Regions from separate parts of the Pseudomonas sp. MHK4 genome, predicted to be linked through region 1. Evidence: predicted binding sites of a transcription regulator. Region 1 holds the regulator's gene; each other region holds the start of a gene.
The links. The regulator sigma-54, encoded in region 1, starts transcription at its own class of promoters, with help from an activator protein. The targets are predictions, from matches to a motif close to ANTGGCATNNANNTTGCTNT.

Region 1 (5,336 bases):
ACCCGTTTTGACGAGAAAAACCGCAGGACCCTGATCACCACCACTCGCATGACCGTGTTCCCGCAGCAGCAATATGCGCAGACCGAGCGAGACGTTAGAATCGACGGCGCTGGTGGCGTATCGACTGGCAAGGGAATGAAGGCGTATTTGAAAGAAAGCAGGATACACCTGCTATCGAACGTAAGAGGACAGTATGAGGCTCGTTAAAACCCTCCCTATTTTGCTCAGTCTGGGCGCTGCACTGGGAAGCGTGAGCGCCTGGGCTCTGCCGGACGATCAACAGCAGCCTATTCGCATTCAGGCCGACGATGCCCAGCTGGACGACAAGCAAGGCATCGCCACGTATACCGGCGACGTCATCATCACTCAGGGTTCGATGAAGGTCACCGGCAACAAGGTGACAATGACCCGCGCCCCGAACGGCGACATCGACGTGGTGACCTCGGTGGGCAACCTGGCCTACTTCGAGCAACTGCAGACGGCCGGCGACACCAAGCCGGTGCAGGGCTGGGGCGTGACCATCCAGTACCTCGCCCCGCAAAACCGCGTGGTACTGATCGACAAGGCCAAAGTCATCGACAAGGACAACAACGTCACCCAGGGCGAGAAAATCGTCTATGACACCGAGAAGAAACTGGCCAGCGCCGGTCGCGCCACGGGCAGCAAGGTGACCGAGTCGCGTCCACGCATCGACATGGTGATCCAGCCGAAAAAGAAAACCGACGAGCAAAAGGCCCCGTAATGGCAACTCTGAAAGCCCAGCACCTGGCCAAGGCCTACAAGAGCCGCCAGGTTGTGCGTGACGTCAGCCTGTCCATCGACAGCGGCCAGATCGTCGGCCTGCTCGGCCCCAACGGTGCCGGCAAGACCACCTGCTTCTACATGATCGTTGGCCTGGTGCAGGCCGATCAGGGTCGTGTGCTGATCGATGACCTCGACGTCAGCCACCAGCCGATGCACGGTCGTGCCAAGGCGGGTATTGGCTATCTGCCGCAGGAAGCGTCGATCTTTCGCAAACTGTCGGTGGCCGACAACATCATGGCCATCCTCGAGACCCGCAAGGAGCTCGACAAGGCCGGTCGCCGCAAGGAACTGGAGAGCCTGCTGCAGGAATTCCACATCAGCCACATCCGCGACAACCTCGGCATGAGCCTGTCCGGCGGCGAACGCCGCCGCGTGGAAATCGCCCGGGCACTGGCCACCAACCCGAAATTCATCCTGCTCGACGAACCGTTCGCCGGTGTCGACCCGATTTCGGTGGGCGACATCAAGCAGATCATCCATCACCTCAAGGCCAAGGGCATCGGGGTGCTGATCACCGACCACAACGTCCGTGAAACCCTGGATATCTGTGAAACCGCCTACATCGTCAACGATGGCCAACTGATCGCCGAAGGCGACGCTGAAACCATCCTGGCCAATGACCTGGTCAAGGAAGTGTACCTGGGGCACGAATTCCGTCTGTAAGCGTCGAGGTGTCCGGCGGGTCGACCGAGCGCCTGGCGCAATAAAAAATCAACCTTTTTTTATTGTTACAGCGCTCTAGGCAAACGCCGCAGTTTCAGGCATATAATTTGCTTATGTTTGGCGCTTCGGCGCCCTGTAGTGGATGGCGCATGTGCGCCGGCGAATAAGGTGTTAAGCCCCTGCCATGAAACCATCGCTAGTCTTGAGAATGGGCCAGCAGCTGACGATGACACCGCAGCTGCAACAGGCCATCCGCCTGCTCCAATTGTCGACCCTGGACCTGCAACAGGAAATCCAGGAGGCCCTGGAGTCCAATCCGATGCTCGAGCGCCAGGAAGAAGGCGACGACTTCGACAATTCCGACCCGCTGGCCGACAACGCCGAACACAAGCCCAGTACCGATATCCAGGAGCCCTCCTACCAGGAAACCGCCCCAACCGTCGATAACCTCGAGGAAGGCGACTGGAACGAGCGCATCCCCAACGAACTGCCGGTCGACACCGCTTGGGAAGACGTCTATCAGACCAGCGCCAGCAGCCTGCCAAGCAACGATGATGACGAGTGGGATTTCACCACCCGCACATCGGCGGGCGAGAGCCTGCAAAGCCACCTGCTGTGGCAATTGAACCTGGCACCGATGTCCGACACCGATCGCCTGATCGCCGTGACCCTCATCGACTGCATCAACAACCAGGGTTATCTGGACGAGACGCTGGAGGAAATCCTCGAAGCCTTCGATCCGGAACTCGACATCGAACTGGACGAGATCGAAGCCGTCCTGCACCGCATCCAGCAATTCGAACCCGCCGGCATCGGAGCACGCAACCTGGGCGAATGCCTGCTGCTGCAATTGCGCCAGCTGCCCGCCAAGACGCCTTGGCTGGCCGAAGCCAAGCGCCTGGTCACCGACTACATCGACCTTCTCGGCAGCCGCGACTACAGCCAGCTGATGCGCCGCATGAAGCTCAAGGAAGACGAACTGCGCCAGGTGATCGAACTGGTCCAGAGCCTCAACCCGCGCCCAGGCTCGCAAATCGAGTCGACCGAAGCCGAATATGTGGTTCCCGACGTGATCGTGCGCAAGGACAACGAGCGCTGGCTGGTCGAACTCAACCAGGAATCGGTGCCGCGCCTGCGGGTCAACGCCCAGTATGCAGGCTTCGTTCGCCGGGCCGACACCAGCGCCGACAACACCTTCATGCGTAATCAGTTGCAGGAAGCCCGCTGGTTCATCAAGAGCCTGCAAAGCCGCAACGAAACCCTGATGAAGGTGGCCACGCAGATCGTCGAGCACCAGCGCGGCTTCCTGGAATACGGCGACGAAGCCATGAAACCGCTGGTGCTGCATGACATCGCCGAAGCGGTCGGCATGCACGAGTCGACGATTTCGCGGGTGACCACGCAGAAATTCATGCATACCCCTCGGGGCATTTATGAGCTGAAATACTTTTTCTCCAGCCACGTCAGCACCTCCGAGGGCGGAGAATGCTCGTCCACGGCGATTCGCGCGATCATCAAAAAACTGGTGGCGGCGGAAAATCAGAAAAAGCCGTTGAGTGACAGCAAGATCGCTGGTTTACTGGAGGCACAAGGCATTCAGGTGGCTCGCCGCACCGTCGCCAAGTACCGCGAATCCCTGGGGATCGCGCCTTCGAGCGAACGCAAGCGGTTGATGTAGGGCCACGCCACAGCGTTCCAGTGGCAGATCATCTGGATCTGCCGCTTTATGCACTGGCAACGAAGGAGAAGCTGTATGCAAGTCAACATCAGTGGACACCAACTGGAAGTGACCGAACCTCTTCGCTCCTACATCGGCGAAAAACTCGAACGATTGGAGCGACATTTCGACAAGATCACCAACGTGCAGGTCACGATGACGGTCGAAAAGCTGAAGCAGAAAATCGAAGCCACGCTGCATATTCCCGGCAATGAAGTGGTCGCTAACGCGGAACATACCGATATGTACGCGGCAATCGACGCACTGACTGACAAGCTGGATAAACAACTCAAAAAGCATAAGGAAAAGACCCAGAGCCTCCTCCAAGGCGCTACGGGTCGTTAACACTCCCAACCCATGATCCGACTTGAAAGCATCCTGACCCCCGGCCGTTCCCTGGTGAACGTGCCGGGCGGCAGTAAAAAGAAAGCCCTCGAGCAAATTGCCAACCTGATCGCCCGGGAAGTGCCGGATCTGGAGATGCAAGATGTCTTCGAGGCTTTGATTGCCCGTGAAAAACTCGGCTCGACCGGTTTTGGCAACGGCATCGCCATTCCCCACTGTCGCCTGAAGGGCTGCACATCGCCCATCAGTGCCTTGATGCATCTAGACGCCCCCATAGATTTCGACGCCATCGACGGCGCCCCGGTTGACCTTTTGTTCGTGCTACTGGTCCCGGAAGCCGCTACCGATGCGCACCTGGAGCTGTTACGCCAGATCGCCAGCATGCTCGACCGCAAGGAAGTGCGCGAAAAACTGCGCAGCGCCGCGAGCAATGAAGCCTTGTATCAGGTTGTCCTGGACGAGCAAAACGGGCATTAATCATGCGCTTGATCATCGTCAGCGGTCGCTCCGGCTCGGGTAAAAGTACCGCCCTCGACGTTCTCGAGGACAACGGTTACTACTGTATCGACAACCTGCCTGCCGGGTTGCTGCCCGAACTGGCCGAGCGCGCGCTGATCCACACCGAGCTGGCACAACCGCTGGTAGCCGTATCCATCGATGCGCGCAACCTGCCAAGTCACCTGTCGCGTTTCCCCGAGTTGCTGGCAGAAGTGCGCAGCCGCCACATCCAGTGCGATGTCCTGTACCTGGATGCCGACGAGGAAACCCTGCTCAAGCGTTTCTCTGAAACCCGCAGGCGTCACCCGCTGAGCAATGCCAACCGCTCACTGGCCGAGGCGATCAACGACGAGACCACCCTGCTCGGGCCGATTGCCGACCTGGCCGATCTCAAGCTCAACACCACCAGTCTCAATTTGTATCAGCTGCGCGATACCCTCAAGTTGCGCCTGCTGAACCAGCCAGAACCCGGCACGGCATTCCTCGTGGAGTCGTTCGGGTTCAAGCGTGGCATGCCCGTCGACGCCGACCTGGTATTCGATGTGCGCTGCCTGCCCAATCCTTACTGGAAGCCGGAACTGCGCGAGCAGTCCGGGCTCGACCAACCGGTGGCCGATTACCTGGCGGCGCAACCCGATGTCGAGGAAATGTTCCAGGACATTTCTACATACCTGCTCAAATGGCTGCCGCGCTTTGCCGCCAGCAACCGCGCCTATGTCACTATTGCCATTGGCTGCACTGGCGGCCATCACCGCTCCGTCTACCTGACTGAACGTCTCGGCCAGGTCCTGCAGCAATCCCTGAAGAACGTCCAGGTTCGCCACCGCGACCTCAGCTAAAGGATTCACACCGCGATGCCTGCTCTGGAAATCGAAATCATCAACAAGCTGGGGCTGCATGCCCGCGCTTCGGCCAAATTCGTTGGGATCGCCGGTCAATTCAAGGATTGCACGATCAGGGTAGGACGCACGGCAGAGACCACCGTCGATGGTAAAAGCATCATGGCGATGATGATGCTGGCCGCCGGCAAGGGCACCAAAATCCATTTGAGCACGGAAGGCGAGCAGGAACAGGAAGCGCTGGATGCGCTGGTGGCGTTGATCAACAACTACTTCGACGAAGGCGAGTAAGGATCAAAATCAAAGGATCGCAGCCTGCGACAGCTCCTACATGGGATCGTGTTTACCTGTAGGAGCTGCCGCAGGCTGCGATCTTTTTCTTAACCCAACGCCGTATCCATCACCATCATCAAACAAAACCCGATCAGCAACCCAAGGCTGGCCAGCTTGTCATGACCATTACGGCGCGA
Region 2 (5,336 bases), on a different contig from region 1:
CCGCCGGCCATGCCGATCAGCCCGGTCATGACGCCGATCTCGCGACGGAAGCGCTGTGGCACCAGCTGGAAAACTGCGCCGTTGCCTGCCCCCAAACCGAGCATGGTGCACACGAACAGGGCCAGCGCGGCATAGGAACTCGGCAAGTTGAAACCAACGGCAGCGATGCAGATGGCGGCCACGGTGTACATCCCAAGCAGGGTGCGAATGCCGCCGAAGCGATCGGCCAGGGCGCCGCCCAGCGGACGCATCAGGCTGCCACCGAACACACAGGCTGCGGTGTAGTAACCGGCGGTGACCGGGCTCAGGCTGTATTGGTCGTTGAAGTAACCGGGCAGGGCGCTGGCCAGGCCGATGAACCCCCCGAAGGTCACGCTGTAGAAAAACATGAACCACCAGCTGTCGCGGTCGCCCAAGGCCTTGAAGTAATCGGCCATGGACTTGGCTTTCGGCCGCTCAGGCGCGTTTTTCGCCAGCCAGGCGAAAACGATCAGTGTCAGGATCAACGGGATCAGCGCGAAGCCGAACACGTTGCTCCAGCCAAAGGCGCCAGCCAGGACCGGTGCAATCAGCGCCGCCAGTACGGTGCCGGAGTTACCGGCCCCGGCGATGCCCATGGCCTTGCCCTGATGCTGCGGCGGATACCACTGCGATGCCAGGGGCAGGGCGACGGCAAATGAGGCGCCGGCCATGCCGAGGAACAGCCCCAGCAGCAAGGCTTGCTCATAGCTGTGGATACCGAGTTTCCAGGCACCGAACAACGCACAGATGACGATCACCTGGCCGATCAAGCCGGCGGTCTTGGGGGACAGGCGATCAGCCAGCATCCCCATCGCAAAGCGCAGTACCGCCCCGGCCAGAATCGGCGTGGCGACTACCAGCCCGCGTTGTTGGGTGGTCAGGTGCAGGTCTGCGGCGATCTGCACGGCCAGCGGGCCGAGCAGGTACCAGACCATGAAGCTCAGGTCGAAATAGAGGAAGGCCGCGAACAGGGTCGGGGTATGGCCGGATTTCCAGAAGCTTGAATTCATCGCGCACCTCAGCTGATAGGAGTCTCGAACGGGGGCCAAAACAAAAAAACGCCGCCACCTGATTCGCCATGGGGCAAACGAGGTGAGCGACGTCTTTGTCGTAGGTGGGGCAACCGCCGTTGGTTACCTGTGGTGATTACCTAGCGAGATCTGTGCCAACAGGCGGTACCGAGTCGCGGCCATTCGCGAGCAAGTCGAATCGCCGCACCGCCGCTCCCACATTTGAAATGCATTCACCCTGTGGGAGCGGGTTTGCTCGCGAAGAGGCCTTCAAAGGCACCGCAAAACTCAGCCAAGCAACTCACTCATGGCAATGATCTGCTCCGCCACCTGGATCAGCTTCTGCTGGCGGCTCATCGCCTGGCGACGCATCAGGGTGTAGGCCTCTTCTTCGTTGCAGTCCTTCATCTTCATCAGCAGCCCCTTGGCCAGCTCGATGCGCTTGCGCTCGGCCAGTTGCTGGTCGCGGGCATGCAGTTGGGCGCGCAGGGCCTGGTCGCTTTCGAAGCGCGCCATGGCCACGTCGAGAATCGGTTGCAGGCGTTGTGCGTGAATACCTTCGACGATGTAGGCACTGACCCCGGACTTGATCGCCTGGCGCATCACATCGGGGTCGTGTTCGTCGGTAAACATCACGATCGGCCGTGGCTGGTCGCGGCTGACCAGCACCACTTGCTCCATGACATCGCGGCTCGGTGACTCGGTATCGATCAGGATCACGTCCGGGCGCACCGTTTCGACGCGTTCGGGCAGGTCGATGGTCAGCCCGGATTCGTCGATGACCTCGAAACCGGCCTCGGTGAGGGCGGCTTTCAGGCGTCCGACTTTTTTCGCGGTGTCGTTGATCAGCAGGATACGCAACATGTTCGCAGTCTCCTGTCAGCGGCTGGCGAGAAGGGGCGAGCTGTCGCTCATGGCGTGCAACTTGAAGCTGCGGGCGTAACCGGTTGGGTCCGAACCGTCCCAGACCTTGCCGTCGATCAGCTGGCTGCTGCGCATCACGTTGCCCGGGGCGGTGACACCGACGGCGCTGGCGGCCTCACGGTATAAGTCTAGTTGTTGGACCTGAAGGGCTACGGCGAGGTAGTCGGGATCGTCGCGCAACAGGCCCCAGCGACGAAACTGGGTCATGAACCACATGCCATCGGACAGGTAGGGCACGTTGACCGCCCCCTGCCCATGGAAGCGCAGGGCGTGCGGGTCTTGCCATCGATTGCCCAGACCGTCGGCGTAGTCACCCAGCAGACGCGGTTCGATGCACGGCAGCGGCGCATCGAGGTACTGCGGTGCGCTGAGCAATTGCGCGGTACTACGGCGATTCTCGGTGCTGTCGTCGATGAAGTGGCTGGCTTCGAGGATCGCCATCACCAGCGCACGGGCGGTGTTGGGGTATTGCTCGACGAAGGCGCGGGTACAGCCGAGGACTTTTTCCGGGTGGTCGGGCCAGATGGCCTGGGACGTGGCCAGGGTAAACCCGAGGTCCTGCTTCACCGCGCTGTCGGCCCAGGGCTCGCCGACGCAGAAGCCGTCGATACGCCCGGCTTGCAGGTGCGCGACCATTTGCGGTGGCGGCACCACCACGCTGTCGACGTCGTGCAGCGGGTGAATGCCCTGGCTCGCCAGCCAATAATACAGCCACATGGCATGGGTGCCGGTGGGAAAGGTCTGGGCGAAGGTCAGTTTTGGGCGACTTTGGTGCACATGACGGTCCAGTGCTTCAGGACTGGTCACGCCGGCGGCTTGCAAGCCGTGGGAGAGATTGATGCTCTGGCCGTTCTGGTTCAGGCCCATGAGCACCGCCATGTCGGTGGGGGCCACGCCGCCGATGCCCAGGTGTACGGCATAGATCAAGCCATAGAGGCTGTGGGCGGCGTCGAGTTCGCCGCTGACCAGTTTGTCCCGCAGGTTGGCCCAGGACGACTGGCGCTTGAGGTTCAAGGTCAATCCGTAGGGCTGGGCAAAGCCCTGGGTGGCGGCGACAACGACCGAAGCGCAGTCGCTCAGGGCCATGAAGCCGAGGTTGATTTCGCTCTTTTCCGGGGCATCGCTGCCATTGACCCAGGCCAGGGGGCCGATTGAGGGTTCGTTCATCGATTTCGCACCTTCCAAAAAAAACGTCGTCCCAGACCCCTAAGAGCAGGCCCGGCTGACGACGCCATTGTCCTGGCACGCATTCCGCCGTTGGCCTGCGTGCTGATGCCTGTGCTGGTGCAAGGCATATGCCATCGCCCGCTGATTTTGTCGCGCGCCTCGCTTGCGACCCCGATGCGCGGGTATAATCGCCGCCTCATTTCGCCGCCATTCGAGTCAAACCCGCCCATGTACACCCTGGCCCGTCAGCTGTTGTTCAAACTTTCCCCGGAAACCTCCCACGATCTGTCCCTGGACCTGATCGGCGCGGGCGGGCGTCTGGGGCTCAACGGTTTGCTGTGCAAGGCCCCGGCAAGACTGCCGGTGAACGTCATGGGCCTGGAGTTCCCGAACCCGGTGGGCCTGGCCGCCGGCCTGGACAAGAATGGCGCCGCCATCGACGGCTTTGCGCAACTGGGTTTTGGTTTTGTCGAGATCGGCACCATTACCCCTCGCCCGCAACCGGGCAATCCGAAACCGCGGTTGTTCCGTCTGCCGGAGGCCGAGGCGATCATCAACCGCATGGGCTTCAACAACCTGGGTGTCGATCACCTGCTGGCCCGCGTGGCGGCCGCCAAGTACAAGGGTGTGCTGGGCATCAATATCGGCAAGAACTTCGACACACCGGTCGAGCGTGCGGTCGACGACTACCTGATCTGCCTGGACAAGGTCTACGCCCATGCCAGCTACGTGACGGTCAACGTCAGCTCGCCCAATACCCCGGGCCTGCGCAGCCTGCAGTTTGGTGACTCGCTCAAGCAGTTGCTGGCGGACCTTGCCACGCGCCGGGCAGAACTGGCGTTGCGCCACGGCAAGCACGTGCCGCTGGCGATCAAGATCGCCCCGGACATGACCGACGAAGAAACCGCGCAGGTCGCCCAGGCGTTGATCGAAACCGGAATGGACGCGGTCATCGCCACCAACACCACCTTGAGTCGCGTGGGTGTTGAAGGCATGGAACACGGTGACGAGGCGGGCGGTCTGTCTGGAGCGCCGGTGCGTGACAAGAGTACGCATACCGTGAAGGTGCTGGCTTCGGAGCTGGGGGGGCGCTTGCCGATTATCGCGGCGGGAGGCATCACCGAAGGCAAGCACGCTGCCGAGAAAATCACCGCCGGTGCGAGCCTGGTGCAGATCTACTCGGGCTTCATCTACAAGGGCCCGGCGCTCATCCGCGAGTCGGTAGACGCCATCGCAGCCTTGCGCTGATCCTTGTAGGAGCCGGCTTGCCGGCGATGGCGATCTCGAGGACGCCATCGCCGGCAAGCCGGGCTCCTACAGGGAATTGTGTTGACCGAAGTACAGGCATAAAAAAGGGCCCCTTCAAAGGAGCCCCTGGGCCGTAGCCCGCCGTCCGGATGGGACGTGCGTGGTTAATTCGCTGCAAAATCAGATTGTGTGTCGGAGTGTGTGCCCTGTGTTAGCCGACGGCGTGAAGTTCGTTGAGTCTGTGGATTCCCGCAGTGCCGGTCATACCGTCCCAGTTGTCGCCGCGTCCTTCTCGCCAGCCGTTAATCCAGGCTTGGCGTACCGACGGTAGAGTAAATGGGCAAAGCTCACGGGATTTACCACCAACGCCATATTGATATCCGCGCAAAAATGCTCTTTCCAACGGATCACGCTTAAGTCTTCTCATAGGGTGTTGCCCTCACTTGTTGACTGTATGTATCGCGTCGACCTCAATCGAGGTCTGGCAGAAAAACTCTGCCGTTGGGGGCTCGTTGCCGGCGTGACGAGCCAAGGTGTTGACGTCATTGCGGCGCCAACCTGTATTGAGTTCTAACCAATGCGTCACATCGAGGGAATGATCGTTTTGTCATAAGGACGTAACCGTTAATGTGCTATGGCACTAAGTAACATGATGTTTGTGGCGTCTTTAATGATCAAACCCCGGTATGATCGGCCCTGCGTTGGATGATCAGGTTAATCCTTTGCTGAGAATGCCTCCCGTTGCCGGGATGGACTATTCGACGAAGGGTCGACTTATGTCATTTTGTTGCATCAACTTTTTTATCTGTCCTTGCATCTAAGCTCATTTAACCCGGGCAGCAAGGGTGGAATGGCACACCTTCGTGCCACGCGGGCGCTCTTCGAGAAAAGCGCCTGATTGAAAACCGGGCCGGCAATGCGTTGCCGGTCCACTCAGCAAAGGCTCCGAATCCCCATGTCCGATCG
Region 3 (5,336 bases), on a different contig from region 1:
ACCACGGTGACGACTCGGTCCTGGCAGCGCCTGCCGGCCCTGCTCCAGTGCCGAAGGCTTGCGCCATCGACGAGCCGGATTGCGAAGCTTGCCAATAAGCTGAGCCGGTAACACCAAACCCCCGACAGGCCCCTGGCTTGTCGGGGGTTTTCTTTTGCCTGTATGTAGGAGCGAGCTTGCTCGCGATGGTCGTTAACGATAACGAACTCATCTTGAATACACGCGTCGCTCTCAAGACCATCGCGAGCAAGCTCGCTCCTACAGGAAGTTTTGGCTGGTCACAAAAAAGCCCCTCTTGCGAGGGGCTCCTTGTGTAGCGCTTTCAGTCAACCCGCATCAGGCCATCTGAATGATGGTCTGCATGATGGTGCTCTGGGTAGAGATGGTCTTGGCGTTCGCCTGGTAGTTGCTCTGCGCCTTGATCAGATCGACCAGTTCATTGGTCACGTTGACGTTGGACTCTTCCAGGGAGTTGGAGCGGATCGAACCCAGCGAGCCAGTTTCCGGCGAGTCGTAACCCGGGATGCCTGAGGCGTAGGTTTCTTTCCAGCTGGTACCGCCGACTGGCTGAAGACCTTGTTCGTTGGTGAAGCTGGCCAACGCCAGCTGGCCGATCGGCTTGGTCTGGTAGTTGCTGAAGTTGGCCAGCAGCACACCGCTGCCGTCGATGGTCAGGTTGGTGATCTGACCCGTGGCGTAACCGTTCTGAACGGGAATGGAGCGTGCGGTGTCGGCGTTGAACTGGGTCGTGTTACCCATGGCAATCGTCAGACCGTCCGGATTGGCGGCTGCACCATTGGCCGTCCAGACACCATCCTTGACTGTACCCGGGGTCCAGTTGGCGACTTTCAACTCATTACTGATAACCGGAGCAGGCGCTGGTACGGTCGGTGGCACTGTGGGTGGAACCGGTGTGCTGACCGACACCAACTTGCCCGATGTGTCGAAGGTCATGGTCGAAGCGACTGGCGGCGTCGCAGCGTCCGTCGGGTCGCTGCCGTCCGGATTGCGATCATCGATCAGGGTGTAGGTATCCCAGGTGTTCGTCCCGGTCTTGACCATGTATTGATCCATGGTGTGCTGGTTGCCCTGGGTATCGAAAACCGGAGTGCTGAACTTCTTGGTGTAAGTTTCCACCTTGCTCGGGTCGAACTTGTTGAGCGCCACTGTCTGATCGATCACCGCAGCCGTAGAGTTCAGGTTGATCGTCGACGATACGGTGGTGGTGGATTTCGGCGCCAGGTTGGACGTGTCGATGCGCAGGTCGGTCAGCACGCCATTGACTATCTTGCCATTGGCATCCACGCCGTAGCCTTGCAGCCGCGAGGTACCGTCGCTGTTGGTAACAAAGCCTTCCTTGTCGACCTTGAACGTACCGGCACGGGTGTAGGACAGCGAGCCGCTGTTGTTCAATACGAAGAAGCCCGAGCCATTGATGCCCATGTCCAGCACATTACCGGTGGCGCTGATATCGCCCTGGGTAAATTGTTGGGAAACGTTAGCCAGGCGTACGCCGCTACCTACGACTTTGCTGCCCGTACCCAGCTTGGATGCCGAGTACACATCTTCGAATTCTGCGCGGGACGATTTGAAGCCGGTGGTCGCAACGTTGGCGATGTTGTTACCGGTGACGTCCAGTTGCTTGTTGGCGGCATAGAGACCGCTAAGGCCGATATTGAAAGACATGATCCACTCCTTTGTGCCGCGTTAGCCGGCTCTATATACCAATGGTTTGCACTTTGGACAGGGCGACACTGCCGAGCCCGGCCAGGTTGAGCATCAATTCACCGCCGGTCTGGCTGATGGTCACGCTGTTGACCGTTGCCGGCAGGTTGGTGACCAGTGCCACGCCCTTGTCATCGATGGTGGTGTTCGCCGCAAAGGTATAGGCACCTGATTCGACGACATTGCCGGCATCGTCCTTGCCATCCCAGGTGAAGCTACTGGTACCCGCTTGCTGGTCGTCCAGCTTGATGGTGCGGACAGTCTTGCCATCCTTGTCGGTGATTTTCACTGCCACTTCACCCACTGACTGCGGTATCACAACCGAACCGGTCATGCCCTTCGTGGTGTCGACCACGGATTTGTCACCCGGCGCGATGACTGAACGCCCGACCAAAGCCGAAGCCTGCAACGCCTGGGACGAGTTGTAGTTGCCGGCGATACCAGACACGGTATCGTTGAGCGTGGTGATGCCTTCCAGGCTGCTGAACTGCGCCAGCTGAGCCACGAACTCACTGTTGCCCTGGGGCTCCAGCGGGTTCTGGTTTTTCAGTTGGGTCACCAGCAGTTGCAGGAACGCATCCTTGCCCAGGGCCTTTTTACCGGTGGCACTACCCGTCGCCGCTGCCAGGCTATCGGCATTGGTAGTGGTAGTGGTCTTGATCGAAGAGTTGGCCAGGATGTCGTTGAGGCTCAAACCACTGGTGGTATCGGTAACACTCATCTGAGTCGCCCCTTATCACTGACCGAGGGTCAGGACCTTCTGCATCATGGTCTTGGCGGTGTTCATCATTTCGGCGTTGGTCTGGAACGAACGGCTCGCGGAAATCATGTCAGCCATTTCTTCCACCACGTTGACGTTCGGGTAATAGACATAGCCCTTGGCATCCGCGGCCGGATGGTTCGGCTCGTAGCGTGCCTCGAGGTTGCTTTGGTCTTCGACCACGCCCAATACCTGAACGCCTTGACCGGCCGCGTCCTGATTCTGGAACAGAGAATCGCTGCCCCCGCCCTGGCCGCCCTGGAACATGGTGGCGAACACCGGGTGACGCGCACGGTAGGTCTGGTCGATGCTCGAGGAGACTGTCTCGGCGTTGGCGATATTCGAGGCCACGGTGTTCAAGCGCGTGGTCTGGGCACTCATGCCGCTACCGGCAATGTTGAAAACACTGGATAGAGACATGAATTACTCTCCGCGCAGGGCTGACACCAGCCCTTTGAATTTGCTATTGAGCAGGGTGAAACTGGCCTGGAAGTTGACCGAGTTTTCCGCGTAGTTCGACTGTTCCAGCTGGGCGTCCACGGTGTTCTGGTCGATCGACGGCTGCATCGGCGTGCGGTACATCAGCGACTCGTCGCCATTGCCCAGGCCCTGGGCTTCGATATGACGGCTGTTGGTCATGTTCAAGGCGAAGGTGCCGTTTTTAGCCTTGTCGTTCTGCGCCTCGAGCACTTTCGAGAACTCCAGGTCCCGCGCCTTGTAGTTCGGGGTGTCGGCGTTGGCAATGTTGTTGGCCAGGACTTCGGCACGCTGGGCGCGCAAGCCCAGAGCCTTTTCGTGAATACCGAGCGCTTTATCGAAGCTGATGCTCATGTCGGGAAACCTTTGGGTGACCTGATTTTTCGTAGGATGGACATAGCAAGCGTCATGCCAATTCAGAAAACCCCGTAAACCGGGGCTTTGCGGGCACCGCCCCCTGCGGCTACGACAGAAAAGCGGCAACCGGTTTCCGCTGGATGCCGCTTTTCTGCCGCTTGCCGTTCCCTATAGGAATGCAAAAGCGGCAGACATAAAAAAACGGGAGCCCCTGAGGACTCCCGTTTTGATGACACCGACAAGTCATTTCGCCTGGTAAATAATCCCCGGGCTGCACTGCACCATTTGGTAATGATCCGGCAATCCGTTCAACGCTTCGGAAGCACCGAGGAACAGATAACCGCCCGGCTTCAACGTGCTGTGAATGCGCAACAGGATGTCCTTCTTCACTTCGGCGGAGAAGTAGATCAAAACGTTGCGACAGAACACGATGTCGAACTTGCCAAGGCTGGCGTAGCTGTCCAGCAGGTTGAACGAGCGAAACTCGACCCGGCTCTTGATCGGCGCCTTGATGGCCCAGCGTCCCGGCCCCTTGGGGTCGAAGTAACGCTGCAGCCGCTCGGGAGACAGACCGCGACCGATGGCCAGGCTGTCGTACTCGCCCGTCTTGCAGTTGTTCAGCATGGTGCCCGACAGGTCAGTGGCCACAATCTGCACGCCCATTCTCAATTGGCCTGGATTGAACCGCTCGAACTCATCGATGGACATCGACAGCGAATACGGTTCCTGACCCGACGAGCAGGCCGCCGACCAGATCCGCAGGCGCTGGCCGGGACTGGCCTTGATCGCTTCGGGAAGCACCTTGTTCTTCAACACTTCAAACGGATAGGTATCACGAAACCACAGGGTTTCGTTGGTCGTCATCGCGTCCACGACCATCTCGCGCAACCCGCTGCGCGGCTGGGTCTGAATGCGCTGGACCAGCTCACCCAGGGACTTTATGCCTTGCTGCTCCATCAGTTTGTTGAGACGGCTGGAGACCAGATACTGCTTGTTTTCACCGAGCAAAATGCCACAGGCTTTTTCCAGGAACACCCGGAACTGTTCGAAATCCAAATTACCCGTAGACAATGCTGCCGCCTCTAAAATCGTGTTGACTGCCGGGGGCCGAACGCCCCTAGCTGATATCTGCTGCTTTGATCCGGTCGACTACCCGGGATGCCAGGTCATCAGGGCGGAATTTTGCCAGGAAGTCATCGGCACCGACCTTCCTGACCATCGCCTGATTGAATACACCCGACAACGAAGTATGCAGGATGATATGAAGCTTTTGCATGCGCGGGTCGTTGCGGATCTCGGCCGTGAGGGTGTACCCGTCCATTTCCGGCATCTCGATGTCGGAAATCATCATCAGGAACTCCTCCTCCGGCCTCTTGCCCTCGTCGACCAGTTTGCGCAGGTAATCCAGCGCTTGCCGACCGTCGTTCAACGCCACCACTTCAACACCGACCGTCTGCAGGCAACGGGTGACCTGCTTGCGCGCCACCGACGAGTCATCGACCGTCAGCACGCGCAAGGAAAGCGCCTTGTGCTGGGTCTCGACATCCACCACCCCGGCGGAAATCGCTTCCGGGGTCGGCGCCACTTCCGCCAGCACCTTCTCGACGTCAATGATTTCGACCAACTGGTTGTCGACCCGAGTCACCGCCGTCAGGTAGTGATCACGCCCCGTGCCCTTGGGTGGCGGATGAATTTCCTCCCAGTTCATGTTGACGATGCGCTCCACCGAGCGCACCAGGAATCCCTGGGTCTTGGTGTTGTACTCCGTGATGATCACGAAGGGGTTGTTCTTGTCCTTCAAGCCACCGGAACCGGTCGCCATCGCCAGATCAAGGATCGGAATGGTCGCCCCCCGAATATTAGCCACGCCACACACGACAGGACTGGACTTGGGCATCAACGTCAGCTTGGGGCATTGCAGCACCTCCCGCACCTTGAACACATTGATCCCATACAGCTGCTGGCCGTCGAGACGGAACAACAGCAACTCAAGGCGATTTTGCCCCACCAGTTGCGT

Region 2: ACYP2Q_RS16175 (CmpA/NrtA family ABC transporter substrate-binding protein) is a predicted target of sigma-54. The motif match lies at 3,239-3,258, and genes of this name have one in related genera.
Region 3: flgB (flagellar basal body rod protein FlgB) is a predicted target of sigma-54. The motif match lies at 3,359-3,378, and genes of this name have one in related genera.

What each region holds. Positions count from the first base shown of each region.
Region 1 covers NZ_BAAIAK010000007.1:149,841-155,176, forward strand. The annotation lists gene lptC (LPS export ABC transporter periplasmic protein LptC) at 1-207, shown strand, start outside; gene lptA (lipopolysaccharide transport periplasmic protein LptA) at 194-742, shown strand; gene lptB (LPS export ABC transporter ATP-binding protein) at 742-1,467, shown strand; gene ACYP2Q_RS19010 (RNA polymerase factor sigma-54) at 1,652-3,145, shown strand; gene hpf (ribosome hibernation-promoting factor, HPF/YfiA family) at 3,221-3,529, shown strand; gene ptsN (PTS IIA-like nitrogen regulatory protein PtsN) at 3,542-4,006, shown strand; gene rapZ (RNase adapter RapZ) at 4,009-4,866, shown strand; gene ACYP2Q_RS19030 (HPr family phosphocarrier protein) at 4,882-5,157, shown strand; gene ACYP2Q_RS19035 (ZIP family metal transporter) at 5,247-5,336, opposite strand, start outside.
Region 2 covers NZ_BAAIAK010000005.1:397,435-402,770, forward strand. The annotation lists gene ACYP2Q_RS16165 (nitrate/nitrite transporter) at 1-1,031, opposite strand, end outside; gene ACYP2Q_RS16170 (ANTAR domain-containing response regulator) at 1,320-1,895, opposite strand; gene ACYP2Q_RS16175 (CmpA/NrtA family ABC transporter substrate-binding protein) at 1,911-3,122, opposite strand; gene ACYP2Q_RS16180 (quinone-dependent dihydroorotate dehydrogenase) at 3,351-4,370, shown strand; gene rmf (ribosome modulation factor) at 4,582-4,797, opposite strand; gene rlmKL (bifunctional 23S rRNA (guanine(2069)-N(7))-methyltransferase RlmK/23S rRNA (guanine(2445)-N(2))-methyltransferase RlmL) at 5,326-5,336, shown strand, end outside.
Region 3 covers NZ_BAAIAK010000005.1:8,299-13,634, reverse strand. The annotation lists gene ACYP2Q_RS14335 (ribonucleoside-diphosphate reductase subunit alpha) at 1-98, shown strand, start outside; gene flgE (flagellar hook protein FlgE) at 337-1,686, opposite strand; gene flgD (flagellar hook assembly protein FlgD) at 1,718-2,446, opposite strand; gene flgC (flagellar basal body rod protein FlgC) at 2,462-2,905, opposite strand; gene flgB (flagellar basal body rod protein FlgB) at 2,909-3,316, opposite strand; gene cheR (protein-glutamate O-methyltransferase CheR) at 3,563-4,390, opposite strand; gene ACYP2Q_RS14305 (chemotaxis protein CheV) at 4,437-5,336, opposite strand, start outside.